DNA from 2 places in the Halioxenophilus aromaticivorans genome. Region 1 is predicted to be linked to the other one. Evidence: predicted binding sites of a transcription regulator. Region 1 holds the regulator's gene; the other holds the start of a gene.
The links. Region 1 encodes sigma-54, which starts transcription at its own class of promoters, with help from an activator protein. Its sites were predicted from a motif close to GTTGGCACGNNNNTNGNNT; they were not measured.
Positions count from the first base shown of each region.

Region 2: flgA (flagellar basal body P-ring formation chaperone FlgA) is a predicted target of sigma-54. The motif match lies at 1,826-1,844, and genes of this name have one in related genera.

Region 1 covers NZ_AP031496.1:4,180,736-4,188,825, reverse strand. The annotation lists gene ACGHM3_RS17975 (HPr family phosphocarrier protein) at 167-436, opposite strand; gene rapZ (RNase adapter RapZ) at 464-1,324, opposite strand; gene ACGHM3_RS17965 (PTS sugar transporter subunit IIA) at 1,340-1,798, opposite strand; gene hpf (ribosome hibernation-promoting factor, HPF/YfiA family) at 1,795-2,085, opposite strand; gene ACGHM3_RS17955 (RNA polymerase factor sigma-54) at 2,326-3,984, opposite strand; gene lptB (LPS export ABC transporter ATP-binding protein) at 4,277-5,002, opposite strand; gene lptA (lipopolysaccharide transport periplasmic protein LptA) at 5,022-5,594, opposite strand; gene lptC (LPS export ABC transporter periplasmic protein LptC) at 5,581-6,174, opposite strand; gene ACGHM3_RS17935 (KpsF/GutQ family sugar-phosphate isomerase) at 6,258-7,256, opposite strand; gene ACGHM3_RS17930 (ABC transporter substrate-binding protein) at 7,695-8,090, shown strand, end outside.
Region 2 covers NZ_AP031496.1:2,146,189-2,154,278, reverse strand. The annotation lists gene ACGHM3_RS09355 (protein-glutamate O-methyltransferase CheR) at 1-777, opposite strand, end outside; gene ACGHM3_RS09350 (chemotaxis protein CheV) at 819-1,772, opposite strand; gene flgA (flagellar basal body P-ring formation chaperone FlgA) at 1,961-2,698, shown strand; gene flgM (flagellar biosynthesis anti-sigma factor FlgM) at 2,958-3,275, shown strand; gene ACGHM3_RS09335 (flagellar protein FlgN) at 3,344-3,883, shown strand; tRNA gene ACGHM3_RS09330 (tRNA-Arg) at 4,023-4,098, shown strand; gene ACGHM3_RS09325 (16S rRNA (uracil(1498)-N(3))-methyltransferase) at 4,134-4,847, shown strand; gene hppD (4-hydroxyphenylpyruvate dioxygenase) at 4,882-5,913, opposite strand; gene ACGHM3_RS09315 (peptidylprolyl isomerase) at 6,151-6,630, shown strand; gene aceF (dihydrolipoyllysine-residue acetyltransferase) at 6,770-8,090, opposite strand, start outside.

The sequences.
Region 1 (8,090 bases):
GCGAAACGATCATCGCGCCTTGTCAGGTTAAGGCTAAGTAATCGTTTTCAGTTGGCTCGCAGTGCTTACCACTAAGTGTAGCTGGTGATCAGAGGTAAGGGGCAAGCAAGGCAAACTTTTGAGCGTTTTATTAAGGATTTAGTTTTTAGGCTATAGATTTTAGCGCTTAGCTATCTTCACCGAATTTATTGCTGAATAGGGCTTTGATTCGATCGATGGCGTTTTGCTCGTCGCAGCCTGTGGCGGTGAGTGTAATTTCAGAATTAACCGTAGCGGCCAATAAAAGTATGGACATGACACTTTTGCAGTCGGCGGTTTTACCATCAAACTCTATATGAATATCTGAGTCGAAAGTGAGTGCGGTTTTGACCAGTTTGGTCGCAGCGCGGGCGTGAAGGCCGCGGCTGTTGATGATGGTGAGGGTTTCTTGCAGCATAGCGCTCTTATAGTTATCGGTTGGGCATCAGTGCAGGTCTCGATGACGCACAAGTACGTCGGTTTGCAGTGGGTTACTGGGTTCCTCCCGAAATTGTTTTGCTAATTGATTGCATAGGTAAACCGAGCGGTGCTGGCCGCCGGTGCAGCCCACTGCCACGGTGATATAACTGCGATTAGAGGCCGCGTAGTGGGGTAGCCATTTGCGTACATAGGTTTTTATGTCGTCTAGCATCTCTGCCACCAGCGGTTCTTGACTTAAAAACTCGATCACTTTGTCGTCGTTGCCGCTACAGGCTCTTAGCTCTGGCACCCAATAGGGGTTAGGCAGGCAACGGGCGTCAAAAATTAAATCCGCTTCGGCGGGCACGCCGCGCTTAAACCCAAAAGACTGAAATTGCACAGCCAGGTCCATGTGCTCGGCGCCGGTCACCGCTTTGCGAATCAAGTCGCGCAGTGCGTGTAGGCTTAAATTGCTGGTGTCGATTACTAAGTCGGCGTGGTCCACCACCGGAGTCAGCAGTTCGGATTCCTGGATGATGGCATCTTTAAGGCCCACATCAACGCTGGTTAAAGGATGCTTGCGTCGCGTTTCGCTGAAGCGTCTGAGCAGAATGTCGTCCCGAGAATCGAGAAAGATCACCTGTACCGATTGGCACTGGCTTTTTAATTGTTGGTACAGTGCTGGGAAATTGGCCAGTTGGCCCAGGTTGCTGCGCGCATCCAGGGTCACCGCACAGCGCAGCTCAGTATCATCGGTGGTATCTACCAAGTGGCTCAGCAGAGCCACGGGCAGGTTGTCTATGCAGGTCATGCCAGCATCCTCGAGCACCCTCAGGGCGCTGCTAATACCGGAGCCAGAGCGACCACTGATGATGACAAGTTGCATGTGGTATCCCCGTTGTTAGTCGGCGCTAATCAATGTTTGGTAGAGTGTTTCGCTATCGTCGCACTGACGAATGCGTTGCATCAAATCGGGGTTGGAGAAGGTCCGCGCGATGGCGGCCAATGTTTGTAGGTGTGAATCGTCAGCTTCTTCAGGTACCAGCAGGGCAAAAATACAGTCCACCGGTGCATCGTCTATGGCATCGAAGTCGAGTTTGTCGCTGAGCTTGAAAAAGGCCCCTAAGGTACCGGAGCAGTTCTCTAAACGGCAGTGGGGTATGGCGATACCTTGGCCTATACCGGTAGAGCCTAATCGCTCACGGGCCATAAGACGGCGGAACAGCTCTTCGGCATCCAATACCGGTAGGTCTTCGGCAATGTGATTGGCTATGGTTTGCAGTGCGCGCTTTTTGCTAACGCCGTCCAAGCCGCATACGACACGGCTTGGAGCTAAAATGGAAGACAGTTTGGTGGTCATCGATGACTACTGATTTTCTCTTTGTGTTTGAGTAGCTGTCGGTCTAATTTGTCGGTTAGGCCGTCAATGGCAGCGTATAGATCTTCGGATTCACAGTTGGCGAAGAAGTCTCTACCGCTCACGTGGATGTTAGCTTCGGCTTTTTGCCGCATTTTTTCAACTGAGAGGGTGACGTTGGTGTTGGTTATCTGGCCGTGGTGTTTATCGAGGCGGGACAGCTTGTTGTTTACATAATCTTTAATTGAGTCGGTTAGTTCGACGTGATGCCCGCTAATAGTGATTTGCATTGCGTTTCCTCTTTGTCGATTTGGCCCTTGCAGATGTTGGGCCGGTTGGTTTTTTGGCGGCTGGGCCGCCTTTGCCACCACGTCGGCGATCCGGCGCGGTGAAAACCTGTTACTTCGCTGTTGTTCTTGATTTTTCTCTGTTGTTATTGTGAGTTTCGTTGGCACTAAAAATTCCAGTTTTTTAGTGCCTGGCAGGGGTAAATTACATCCCTGACTGTTTGCCGTGCTAATTGCTGATATTTACACCAGGCGCTTGCGTTCGTTAGACGCAGCAATGCCCAGAGATTCTCGGTATTTGGCGATGGTACGGCGCGCCACCTGAATACCCTGATCCGATAATAAGTTGGTGATTTTACTGTCGCTGAGCGGTTTTTTCGGGTCTTCCGCGGCAACCAGCTTTTTGATAATGGCGCGGATGGCCGTAGAGGAGCATTCGCCGCCGCCGTCGGTACTGACGTGGCTAGAAAAGAAATATTTCAGCTCAAATATGCCTTGGGGTGTATGCATATACTTTTGTGTAGTGACTCGAGAAATGGTCGATTCGTGCATGCCGACGTCTTCGGCAATATCGTGCAGAACCAATGGCTTCATCGCTTCAGGGCCATGGTCAAGGAAGCCGCGCTGCTTGTCAACGATACAGCTCGCCACTTTCAGCAAAGTTTCGTTACGGCTTTGCAGGCTTTTCAAAAACCAACGTGCCTCTTGCAAGTTGTCTCGAAGGAAGGTGTTGTCGTCGCTGCTATCCGCGCGCTTAACCAAGTTTGCGTAACTGTTGTTAATGCGAATTTTGGGCGCGATCTCTGGGTTCAGCTCTACGCTCCAACGATCGTCCTTTTTGCTGACAAATACATCCGGCACTATATAGGTGGTCTCGCTACTGCCAATCAATTCACCGGGGTGGGGAGTCAATTGCTGAATCAGCAAAATAGCCTGCTTCAATTCAGGCTCTTTCATCCGGCCGCGGCGCATAATTTGTTTATAGTCGCGGTTTCCCAATTGTGCCAGGTGTTCACGTACTACCAGCTTGGCGGAATTCAACGCCGGGGTATCCGCCGGGAACTGATTCAGCTGCACCAAAAGGCATTGGCCCAGGTCTTCACTGCACGAGCCAATAGGGTCAAACAGCTGCAAACGATGCTGTACGGCCAGTACTTCCTCAATGCTCAGGCTATCTTCGTCGTCTAAGTCGGTAGCGCTAGATACCACAGTTTCGGCTTCGGTAGCGGTGTCGCCATCCTCAAACGTTTCACTGTCTGCCGATAGCGCATCCTCTTTATCCGCTTCTGTCGTTTCGGCTTCAGATGGGCTGGATTGGCCGATCAAACCGAGGTAAATCTCTTCAATGGTGGAGGTTAACAAGCCACTGGGCGCCACGGCATCGATAATGTTCATGGCGATGCTGCGATCTTGATCTGACATGGGGGTTAAATTCAGTTGCCAGAGCAGATGCTCTTGCAGTGTCTCCGAGTTGTCAATTTGGCTATCAAAGTAGCTGTCATCGCGCTCTGGGCCGACGCTGCCGGAGCTGGAGGGGCCACTGCCTTGGTAGATATCGTCCCAATTGGTGTCGACGGGTAGGTCGTCGGGGATGTTGTCCTGCCAATCGTCGTTGCTATCGCTGGCGGTTTCTGTGTTGTTGTCGTCGCTTGTGTTTTCCGCAGCAGTGGCTTCAGTGGTGTTGGCGCCTTCTGAGTTGGCTTCGCCGCTGTCTTTGCTGTCACCGTCGCTGCCGGATTGATCTTCACCCTCTGTCATTTCCAACATGGGGTTGGATTCCAGCGCTTCTTGAATTTCTTGCTGTAGGTCGAGCGTGGAAAGCTGCAATAGGCGAATGGCCTGTTGCAGTTGGGGGGTCATGGTGAGCTGTTGACCGAGCTTAAGCTGTAGAGACTGCTTCATAATGCGGCTAATCGATCCGGTGTTGGTACGCCAAATAAAAATCTGGGCAGGGACTTTCCGCTGCCGTCTTGGCAGTGTAGTACCGAAACCGGTGAACGCGCAACAAATTTAAGCAATTTTTATGCCTAAAAATTATGTGTTTTGTGTGAAGAAAATATAAGGAGATTTGGCGGATCAATCCACCGGGAGAAAGGTGCCTGTTAGGCGGCTTTGGGCGCACTAGAAAAGGGCGCTACCCCGGTATAGTCGCGCATAATTGGCCTCGCGTAAAGGGGCAGGGCAATTTGCTTCGTTAAAGGTGAAATTTATCCCCCAGGTAGGTATCACGCACCAATTGGTTGGCCAGTACCTCTTGGGGTTTACCCTCGGCAATGATTTGTCCGCCGCCGACGATATACGCCTTTTCGCAGATATCCAGGGTTTCGCGCACATTGTGGTCGGTGATTAACACGCCGATACCGCGGCTGCGCAGATGTTCAATAATGTTTTTGATATCAGACACCGATATCGGGTCGACCCCTGCAAAGGGCTCGTCCAATAAGATAAAGCGCGGCTCCGCCGCCAGGGCGCGAGCGATTTCTACACGCCGGCGCTCACCACCAGACAGGGCCATGCCCGGGCTGTCTTGCACATGGGTGACGTGGAATTCCTCCAGCAGTTGCTGGCATTTGTCCAGTCGCTGCTGTTTGTTGAGGTCGGCCCGTGTCTCTAAAATCGCCAGGAGATTATCACGTACGCTGAGCTTACGAAAAATCGATGCTTCTTGCGGTAGGTAGCCCAGCCCCTTGCGTGCTCTGCCGTGCATTGGCAGACTCGAAATTTCTTCGTCGTTTAAAAAAACTTGGCCGTTGTCTGCCGGCACCAGCCCCGCGATCATGTAAAAACAGGTGGTTTTACCGGCGCCGTTGGGGCCGAGTAGGCCGACCACTTGGCCGGTGTTTACTTCCAATGAAACGTCTGTCACCACGGGGCGTCCGCGGTAAGCCTTGGCGAGATGTTGTGCGCTGAGTTTGGCCATGAAATCTAGCTGAAGTCGGTTATTTGGGGTCGTTTGGGATAGCGTCGCTGTTGTCGGATTCCGATGTCGGCGGGTTGGTTGTTCGGGCATTGCTAGGTGGAATAATAATATTCACCCGATTGTCACCGCTGGCTTCTGCCATAGACTGATTGATGTCGTAACGAATCAAATCGCTGGTTATGACCGAACCATCCTGATCAATGCTGGCGCGCTCTTTTAAGTTAATGACTTCGTCGCCAACACTGTATTCGATACGGTTGGCTTTGGCGGTTACCTGGCTTTGCTCTGGGTTGGGTATTTGGTGAAGCACAGCCGGCGTGCCCACTGCCAGGATATCGCGTATACCGTTGTCGTTGTAATTGATGGTAATGGTGTCGGCGGCAATGGACAGCGAGCCTTGGCTGAGTAGGGCGTTGCCAACAAATTCCGTCACACCGGTTTTTTCGTTACGAACGGCGCGGTCGGCGTTGATTTCGATGGGTTGGTCGCGGTCTTCTGGTAGCGCCTGGGCGTTAGGTATCCAGCTGGCGGCTAGGGTCACCAGCCAGGCAGCGGCTAAGGCCCGTGCAATGGTGCGTTTACTTGGCTTCATAAGTTGCCTTTACCTGTGAATTCAACGTAACAGTTTGTTGCGGCATATCAATGCTCATGCCAGTGGAGTTGCCCAAGCCCTGCGGTGAACGAATGGTCACGGGCTGCTGGCTCGTGGCCTGCTGTAGCAAAGGCTCCACCCTTAGGCGCGAAGTTTCTATGCGGTATTGTCCGCCACCAGCTAGGGCTTGCTCTGCCACTACATTACCCCACAGCGTAATAAGATTGCCGTTGTTTTCTGTGCGGCCATGATCGGCGCTAAAGTGCCAGGGCTGTGGGTTGCTGTCCGAATGCAACACCAAGCGTGGAGAGCTTAAATCAGTGTAACCGCGAGACGTGGCCAGAGGTTTATCCTGCTGATTAAAGCGAAAGTACTGCTCGGCTCTATCCACCTGCAACACATATTGTAGCTGGCCATTGGCATCGTATTGTCGGGTAGTGGCCGCGGTAATAATTGCACCAGGGGTATTTTGCTGTGGCGCCTGCTGTTGTGGCTCTTCTAGGGTGGGGTTGTCCACCAATAAAACCGCTGCAATAACCAATACGGCGACCAATGCCAGCGTCAGCAGTCTACGCGCCATGGGTTACATCCGCCAATGATAAGGGCGCTAATAGAAACGCCAACCAGCTTTGGCACAAGACTTCTCGAAACGGCATGTCTGGTTTACACCACGCCGGCACGCAGTAAGTCGTGCAAGTGAATAATGCCCGCCACCGAGCCCTGTTCGTCGGCCACCACGGCGGCGGTAATTTTATTGTCTTCCATAAGATTCAGTGCGGCCACCGCCAGCAGATCTTTATCCACGGTTTTGGGGGCGCGAGTCATTACATCAATCATGGTGGCTTTACCCAAGTCCGTCCCCAGGTCCACGTGCCGGCGTAGGTCGCCGTCGGTGAAAACGCCTAGTAGCTGGCCCGTTTCGTCCACCACCGTGGTGATGCCGAAACCTTTCTGGGTCATCTCAACTAATGCTTGTGACACTGCCGTGGCAGGTGTTACTACCGGTACTTCGCCGTCTTTGTGCATGATGTCGGCGACTTTTAGTAACAGTTTGCGCCCCAGTGCGCCGCCTGGGTGGGAAAAGGCAAAATCCTCTGCACTAAAGCCCTTGGCTTCTAGCAGTGCTACAGCCAGGGCGTCACCCATTACCAAGGTAACCGTTGTGCTGGAGGTGGGGGCTAAATCCAGCGGGCAGGCTTCGGTTTGTACACCGATGTTGAGGTTAACTTCGGCGTGTTCCGCAAGGGGGCTTTCATCGTTACCAGTCATGCTGATGATCTTGGTACCCATGCGTTTTAGCACGGGCATTAAGGCCAGAAGCTCGGCGGATGTCCCAGAGTTAGATATGGCGATGAGCACGTCGTCAGCCGTGATCATGCCCAAATCACCATGGCTGGCTTCACCGGGGTGCACAAAAAATGCGGGGGTGCCAGTGCTGGCCAGGGTGGCGGCAATTTTGCGGCCGATGTGGCCGGACTTGCCCATGCCGGAGACAATCACTCGACCAGGACAGGCCATGATCAACTTGCAGGCGGTAACGAATTGATCATTGATTCGAGCTTGTAGCTCGGCAATGGCGTCAATTTCCATGCGAATCGTGCGGATGGCAGTGTTTTTAAGAGTTTGGGCGGATACAGAGTTAGGCGCGGGCCGATTGTTCATACGCAAAGAAGTAATTTTCTATTAAAAGTGTAAAAAGTGGCGATTCTCGTAAACCTAGTGGCGTTGCTCGGTGTCGTAGCGTTCGGGTATGCGAGGCGGTGTTTAGCGCCGGTTCACCGAACGCCGGGTATCCTGCCTCAAAATTTGCGCGGAATTTATCACGTTTAGCCCCATAGGTGTGGGTTGAAGTTAAATCAATGTTCCCTTAATGCGACCTTTACGGCGCCTTTGTTGTCTATGCGTCGGTTCTCGTATTGAGCGAAGCCACAAAAATTTGAGCGCTTTGTGCAAAGCCTAGACGTAAAGATGGCTAAACCTTGGTGTGGCGTCGGAATCTTTGCGGTAACTTTGTGTGCATTGAGTGAAAGAAGTTCAGCCGCTAGAATCCACGGCATGAGTATAGTTAGCCAGCACCTACTGGCGTAGGGAGAACGCAACATGTTAGTAAAATTTAAACCTATTTCTTCGGCGATGATCGCCGCTATAGCAGTGGCAACGTTGGCCAGCCCGTTGGTGTACGCTGCCGACACTGCCAAGCCGGAGGTCGAGCAGGGGGTAGAAGTGCACGCCATCGAGCGTGCCGCCGATAAAGTCAGCGCCCACGAGGTGGTAAGCGAGGTTACCGAAGAGGTAATGAGCATTGTGCGTAAAACGCAAACCAAGGAAGTTTCCGTGGAAGATGCTTCCGTGGCGCTGGATGAGATCATGAGCCAGGTGGTGGACTTCCGCTACATTGTGTTTAACGTTATGGGCCGCGATGCGGTATCCAATGCCTCCCGCGAGCAGCTGCAAGAATTCGCTAAGGTGTTCAAGCAAGGTCTTATCGATACCTAC
Region 2 (8,090 bases), 2.0 Mb from region 1:
CACGCCTTCTGGCTGTAACTGTTGATGTATTCGCGCCAGTATGTCGGTCTTCAGGTCGGCAGAAAAATAGATTAGGACGTTGCGGCAAAATACGATATCGAATCGGCCAAAACTCGAGAAAGACTCTACTAGGTTCAGGCGCCGAAAGTTGATTTGCTTGCGTAAGGCATCCTTAACCTGCCAACTACCCTCGCCAACGTCATCGAAATATCGAGTTAACAGAGTGTTGCTAAGGCCGCGGGTGAGTTCTAGGTGGTCATAGATACCACTGCGGCAACGCGTCAACATGGCCTCGGATATATCGGTGGCCATAATCTCAATGGGGGGCGCAGCGAGTGAGTGCTTCCTGGCATATTCCGCTGCAATCATCGCTAGCGAATAGGGTTCCTGCCCCGAGGAGCAAGCCGCGCACCAAACTCGAATACGTTGATTCAAGGGTTTGGATAACCACTGGGGCAATAGCTCGTTACTCAAATAATGAAACGGATAGCTGTCGCGAAACCAAAAGGTTTCGTTAGTAGTCATGGCTTCGACAACTTGGGCTTTCAAACCGGTGGGGCCTGATTGCTTCAAGTTATCGATTAATTGCCTCAAAGTACCGAAACTGTGGTCGTGCATTATGCGGCGCAGACGGGTTGCAACAAGGTATTGCTTACTAGTCGGTAAATGAATGCCGCTGGCGGTTTCCAATAGGTTCCGAAACTGATCAAACTCAGCCGGATCGATATTGGTCAGCAATTCATTCTCACTGGTAAGTTTGGGGTCATCTGGTTTCAATGAATACGCTCTGGCAACCTAGTTCACACTCTGGCCTGCTGTCATTCTTCTTCGTCCAGCAAGCTCTCACCCGTCATACATTTGACACGCTCATTAAGCACTCGCGCCAAATCGTCTGGGTTGAACTTGGCTAGAAAGTCATCGGCCCCTACCTTAGTGACCATGGCTTCGTTGAACACACCACTGAGCGAGGTGTGTAAGACAACGTGCAGGTCTTTAAGCGCCGGATTCGCCCGCACCTCAGCGGTGAAGGTGTAGCCGTCCATTTCAGGCATCTCGATGTCTGAAATCACTAATATGAGCTCGTCGGCTGCGATTTGACCCTCAGCCACCATGCTTTCGAGGTACTCTAGCGCCTCCCTGCCGTCCTTTTTCAGTGTGGTCTTGATACCCATCTGCTCAACCACACGCTGAATTTGCTTGCGCGCAATGGCAGAGTCGTCGACGATCAATACGTGCTTCTGCACTACCCGCTCGCCAATGCCATCCTCTATGACGCCTTGGCTAATCTCATCAGACAACGGGCTCACCTCGGCCAGTATTTTCTCGACGTCAATAATCTCAACCAATTGGTTTTCGATCTCAGTGACAGCGGTGAGATAATTCTCTCGGCCAGCGCCCTTTGGTGGCGGATGAATAGACTCCCAATTCATATTAACGATCTTTTCCACAGCGCCTACTAGAAAGCCCTGGGTAGATCGGTTGTACTCGGTAATGATTACAAAGCAGTTTTCAATATTTTCCAAAGGCGATCGGCCTATGGACAAATTCATGTCCATTATCGAGATGGTCCCACCGCGAATATGGGCCACTCCCCGTACTACTGGGTTTCTGTTGGGAATCTCGTATAAAGGAGGGCACTGGAGCACCTCTTTCACCTTGAATACGTTGATGCCGTACATTTGCTTGCCTTTTAGGCGAAACAACAGCAATTCCAGGCGATTTTGACCAACCAATTGCGTCCGTTGGTTAACGCTGTCTAAAACACCAGCCATGAGTTTCCTCTCAGGAAATGTATTGTCTTATCATTCTGAACGATGATGCAAAACTGGGCACGTGCTTTGCTTACATCCACTCAAAACCAAAGAATTAACGGTTACTGACAAGTTTTCGGCGCAATCAGGAAAAACTTAAATACTGATACCGGAAAACCAGAACTCTTTTAAAACAGCATAGGTTATAAATGGCGAAGATTCCTGAGCAGCTGATTCCGCTGGCCCGCTACGCAACAGCGTGCGTCGTGGCAATGTCTGCCAGTTTTGCCGGGGCCAATGTCGATTCCGAGCGTCAATCGTTGCCTGAGCTGGCCGATGCTGTACAGCAGCGTTTACTGGACCACTATCTAGCCGATCAGCGTTTCGCTGATGTCCAAATCACAACCAATACACCAGATGCACGTCTGCGATTAGTTAAGTGCGACCAACCGCTGACCATTACCCCACCCCACAACTCCGCCGGCGGCCGCGTGACCAGCCAAGTGGCTTGCCGCTCTGCCACCACGCAATGGTCGGTGTATGTCGTCAGCCAAGTGCAATTGATGGCCCAGGTGGTGGTTGCCAGAGTCCCGTTGCTGCGCGGCCAGGCAATCAGCCAGGACGATGTCTCTGTTGTGGTTTCCGATGTAACCCGTCTGGGTCAAGGTTTTTACTCCGTCGCCGATGATATTGTGGGAATGGAACCCAAACGCTCCATCAACCCAGGCGACCAGATTCGAGCTCAATGGCTGGTTGCGCCGAAAGCGATAAAACGCGGCCAGAGAGTAACGATCATCGCCAAATCGGCCACCGTTGCCGTGGAGGCATCCGGCACAGCCCTGAGCGACGGACGTCTCGGTGACCAGATAAGGGTTCGCAATGAGCGTAGTGACCGAGTGGTTAAAGGTGTGGTCAGTGCCGACCGAGTGATCACTATCGCTCTGTAGATTTGCCGCCGCGAAGGGTTGTTTTCTCAGGTTGAATGGCAGTGGCAGAGATTTGACAAGCAGAACTAGCACTGTATTAGAACAACCCTCGGGACTACGCAAATTTTTTAAAAAAACAGTTAAAGTTTTGAGATTAGCGGCCGAAAGCCATTACAGAGCATCTTAAAACGTAACTCGGTTGCCTTAGGTAGCCCAACGAACACAGATAGAATGCCGGTCCTCCCGCATTCACCACAAGCAAAGAGTAAAGGTAAACACCATGGCTATTGACCAATTACACGCCAACTCAGCTGCTAGTAAAGGTATCAGTAAAGGCATTGCGCAGGGCGCGCCTGCACAGAAGCAAGAAAGCAGCGCCACTGGCAACGCGAAACTGGCAGAGCCACAGGAAGGCCGAGTTTCTATCAGCCCTGAAGCCAATCGCTTGGCACGCCTGGAAGCTAACATCAATGCGGCGCCGGACGTAGACAGCCAGCGAGTAGAAGATATTAAACGCGCCATCAGCGACGGCAGCTACCAAGTAGACGCCGAAGCGATTGCGGGTAAATTGCTAGATCAAGACGACTTTTTCGCTTAATACACACCGTTTTTCGCGAAACGGGGGCTCGCCCCCCAGTTGATGCCGGATAACAAGGAGATGCTCTAATGACACACGCGGCAACGAGTTACACCGATTCATCCCTCGCACCAGAACACGATCTGGTAAAAGAAAACCTACTGTCTGACTTAGACGCAGCCGGCAAGCTTGCCAAATTGCTGGATTTGGAAAATCAGCTGCTGCGTGCTTCAACCACCGCCATCAACGAAGAGTTGAGCGAAGTGGTAGAAGCCAAGCAACCCATCGTTGACGCCTTGGAACGCAACGCTCAGCAACGCGAACAATGGGTTCGCCCTATGCTTACCCGCCTTAAAAATGCCAACACCCGTAGCGGAGATAAATCTCTAAAAGTTTGGCTTTCACTCATCGAGCGCGACGACGAACTGCTCGAATTGTGGAACAAGGTTGAGCAGTACATTCAAATTTGCCAGCGCTTAAATATGATCAACGGCCGCCTAATCGGCTTTCGTAAAATGCGTGGCCGCAGGCTAGCTGAAATGCTCTTTGGCCGCCCGCAAACCGATACCTATTCTGCCAACGGGCAAGCCGAAACTAGCCGTGGAAGCCACACCCTAGTTCACGTTTAACGCAAACCAGTTACCCGTCTCCAAGTGAATCATTAGGCCAACTTGTTGGCCTTTTTTTTGTGCTTGTTGTTCGGCATTTATTCACCTGTCAAATAAGCACTCGCGTCACTGGCTGCGTTCGGTATAATGCCGCGCTGATCTCCCCATAGTTCAACCGGATAGAACGAGGGCCTCCTAAGCCCTAAATCCAGGTTCGAGTCCTGGTGGGGAGGCCATTCCTTTTGCCGTTGTCGAAGAGGTCAGTGGTACCGTGAACTTATTGCTTCTGACTTCTGCCGACCTACTCTCACCCACAACCGCACAGGTTTGCGACTACCGCGCCGAACATTTGCGAAAAATTCACCGGTCCTCTGTGGGTGATCAGCTGCGCGTCGGCGTGGTTAATGGCAGCATGGGTACAGCTACCATTACCAGCATCACTGATTCAGCAGTAACACTGGATTTTGACTGCTCCTGCTCGCCCCCTGCGCCAATGCCATTGACCTTGGTGCTTGCCCTACCCCGTCCGCAAATGCTGAAACGCAGCTTGCAAACCCTGGCTACCATGGGCGTAAAAGACGTGCATTTAATTGGCTCTGCCCGGGTAGAAAAAAGCTTTTGGTCCAGCCCGATGCTGAACGGGGAAGAAATAAATCGGCAGTTGATTTTAGGCTTGGAGCAAGGCATCGATACCGTCCTTCCGAGTATCGAATTTCACAAGCGCTTTAAACCCTTCGTCGAAGATATTCTGCCTACGCTGTGCCAAGGTAAAAACGCCTGGGTGGCCCACCCCGGCAACAGCACCCCCTGCCCTAGAGCCAGCGTCGGCCCGCAGCTGCTGGTCATCGGCCCAGAGGGTGGTTTTTTGGACTACGAAGTAGAAAAGCTCACCGCCGCTGGCTGCCAGCAAATTCAACTTGGGCCACGCATATTACGCGTGGAAACAGCCCTGCCTGTACTACTGAGCCGTTTCTATCCTCATTAGTGAGACACCCGGGCGGCCTAACCTTGATTCGCGGCTAGCGACTCAACACCCCACGGCGCTGTTGATCTAGCTCGATGGATTCAAACAGTGCTTGGAAATTACCCTCACCAAACCCTTTATTGCCTTCGCGCTGAATGTACTCGAAGAAAATCGGACCTATGCTGTTTTGTGTGAAGATCTGCATCAATAAACCGCCGCCTTGTTTTTCGCCGCCATCGAGCAAAATGCGCCGCAGCTGCAGTTGACTGAGATCCTTGCCATGGCCAGGCAGGCGTTCGTCCACCAATTCATAGTAGGTGTCCGGCGTATCTTGGAAAGCAATACCGGCGGCCGATAGCGAATCCACGGCGTGGCAAATATCTGAACACTGCAGCGCAATGTGTTGAACGCCTTCGCCATTGTATTCACGCACGAACTCGGCGATCTGCGAGACATCGTCTTTTGATTCGTTCAAAGGGATGGTGACGCGGCCATTACGGCTGGTGACCACCTCACTGACCAGCCCGGTCTGCTTGCCGTTGATATCAAAGCTGCGCACACTGCTAAAGCCGAAGACGCGATGATAAAACTCGCGCATCCGGGCCACTCCGCCGATGTGCAGATTGTGCGTAAGATGATCGATGGACAATATCGAGTTGGCTTGGTGCTGGTGGCGAGTAGGCTCAAAGTTGAAGGCTTGAAATAAGGTCTGTAAATGGTGATCGTCTACCAGATATATTAGGGCTGCGCCAACGCCCTGTACGGCGGGGATTGGCCAGTCTGGGTTCGCCGCAGGCTCAGCCCCCAAAGCTAGGGCTTGTTGATAGGCCTGGGCTGAATCCGCCACTTTAAAGCCTAGGGCACTGACTCCCCGGGTGTGTTTGACACGGAACTCAGCGGCACTGCCGCCCAGGCTGGGATTGGAGATAAACACAATCTCTGACAAGTTATAGAGTTTTCGATCGTCACTGGCCCGCCAGTTAAAACCCATCTGCAAGAACAGATCGTGCAATTTCTCAGGCTTACTGCCAGAAAACTCCAAAAAGGCAATGTTTTCTACATCAACGCACTGCGATACCTGGGCCATAGATTGTCTCCTTACATAATGTGCCGCACCCGAATACTGAATGCGACCGTCTATTTAACTACCACCGACTACAAAAAAACTGCTGGCCAACAGCCTACAGCCGCCGTATTGCAAGTTTAGTAGACCACCGCCACAACACTAAAGTTCTTGCCGATAGCGGTAACAAAACTCCTTTAATAACCGGAAATTTCGTATAATCGCCGGCTTTCACAATACAGCCATACGAGCCACAAACCGATGCTAATTGATAAAGACAGCGTGGTGCAATTTCACTACAGCGTAAAAGAGAACGACCAAACCCTAGAAGACACCTACAGCGATGAACCCATGCTGTATCTGCACGGCCACAATAACCTTATGCCAGCTCTGGAAGAAGCCCTGGTCGGCAAGGCTGCCGGCGATGACGTCGTAGTGACCCTGCCACCAGAGAAGGCCTATGGCGAGCGAGTAGAGAAAGAGCCGCGCCGAGTGCCTAAAAAGCACCTATTAACCAAAGGTAAAATCAGCCCTGGGCAAATTGTACAGGTCAATACAGAGCACGGCGCCACAGAAGCCGTGGTTATAAAGGTCGGTCTAAAGAACGTCGATTTAGACACCAATCACCCCTTTGCCGGCAAAACCCTGACATTCGAGGTTAAAATCCTCGACGTACGCGCAGCCAGCCAGGAAGAAATTACCCACGGCCACGCCCACGGTATTGGCGGCCATCACCACTAGGCCATTAAATATCAAGCGGTGATGGATACGCACATATAAAAAAAGGAGCAACCTACCAAGGCTGCTCCTTTTTTATTGCTCCCGCAATCGTTGTACCTGGGCCACCACCCAAGCCGAAGCTTGGGTGGTAGCCTTAGGATTACAACAACATGCGACGCACGTCAGACAGTACCGATACCAAGTAGGTGAAGAATCGGCCACAATCGGCGCCGTTGATCACGCGGTGATCGTAGGACAAGCTCAACGGCAACATGTTGCGCGGCTCAAAGTCCTTGCCGTTCCACACCGGCTTCATCTCTGCTTTGGATACGCCTAAGATAGCCACCTCTGGCGCATTGACAATGGGAGTAAAGCCTTTACCACCCATGGCACCAAGGCTGGAAATGGTAAAACAACCGCCCTGCATTTCACTGGGTGATAACTTACCATCACGCGCTTTCTTGATCACAGCGTTGGCCTCTTCTGCCAATTCCCAAAGACCTTTTTTATCAACGTCCTTGATGACAGGCACGAGCAAGCCAATGGGCGTATCCGCAGCAATACCAATATGACAGTACTTTTTGTACACCACCGACTCGCCGTCGGCACCTAACGAACTGTTGAACTTAGGCTCTGCCGCCAACGCCGCAGCAGCAGCTTTAAGCAAGAATGGTAACGGCGTGAGCTTAATTCCGCGCTTTTCACCTTCAGCTTTTAAGCTTTTACGGAAGGCCTCCAAATCGGTGATGTCAGCATCATCGAACTGGGTAACCGCCGGGATGTGAAGCCAGTTACGGTGCATATTGAAGGCCGTGAGCTTTTGGATTTTGCTCATGGTTTTGGTTTCAATTTCACCAAACTTGCTGAAATCCACCGCAGGCATCGGCGGGATACCCGCGCCTTCTGCGGCCATTGTACCCGATGGCTTATGACGATCTTTCTGCGCAACAATCTGCTTAACGTAGTTATCCACGTCTTCTTTCAAGATTCTGCCACGCGGGCCAGAGGCTTTAACATCAGCCAAGTCCACACCCAGCAAACGTGCGTGGGTACGCACCGCAGGGCCGGCATAGACTTCGGTGGCCTTGTTAAAGGCATCCGCAGGTGCTCCGGCCACTGGGTCGGCAGGTTTTTCGGCTTTAGCGGCAGCGGGCGCGGTCGGTGCAGCAGGAGCAGCGGATACAGCTGGCGCCGGGGCCGGTGCATCAGCGGTGCCTTCCAGCTCTACAACGGGGTCACCGGTGCTTACCTTTTGGCCGACTTCAATTAAGATTTTGGTCACTTTACCAGCGGCGTTAGCGGGTACATCAACCGTGGCTTTGTCGGTTTCCAGCACCGCCAGGGCATCGCCCTCTTCAATGCTATCGCCAACCTGTACCGAGATCTCAATAACTTCAACGTCGTCGGCGCCATCCGGAACCGTTGCCGTTTTACTAACGCTTTGCGCAGGTGCTGCGGGGGCCGCAGGCGCCTCAGCGGCT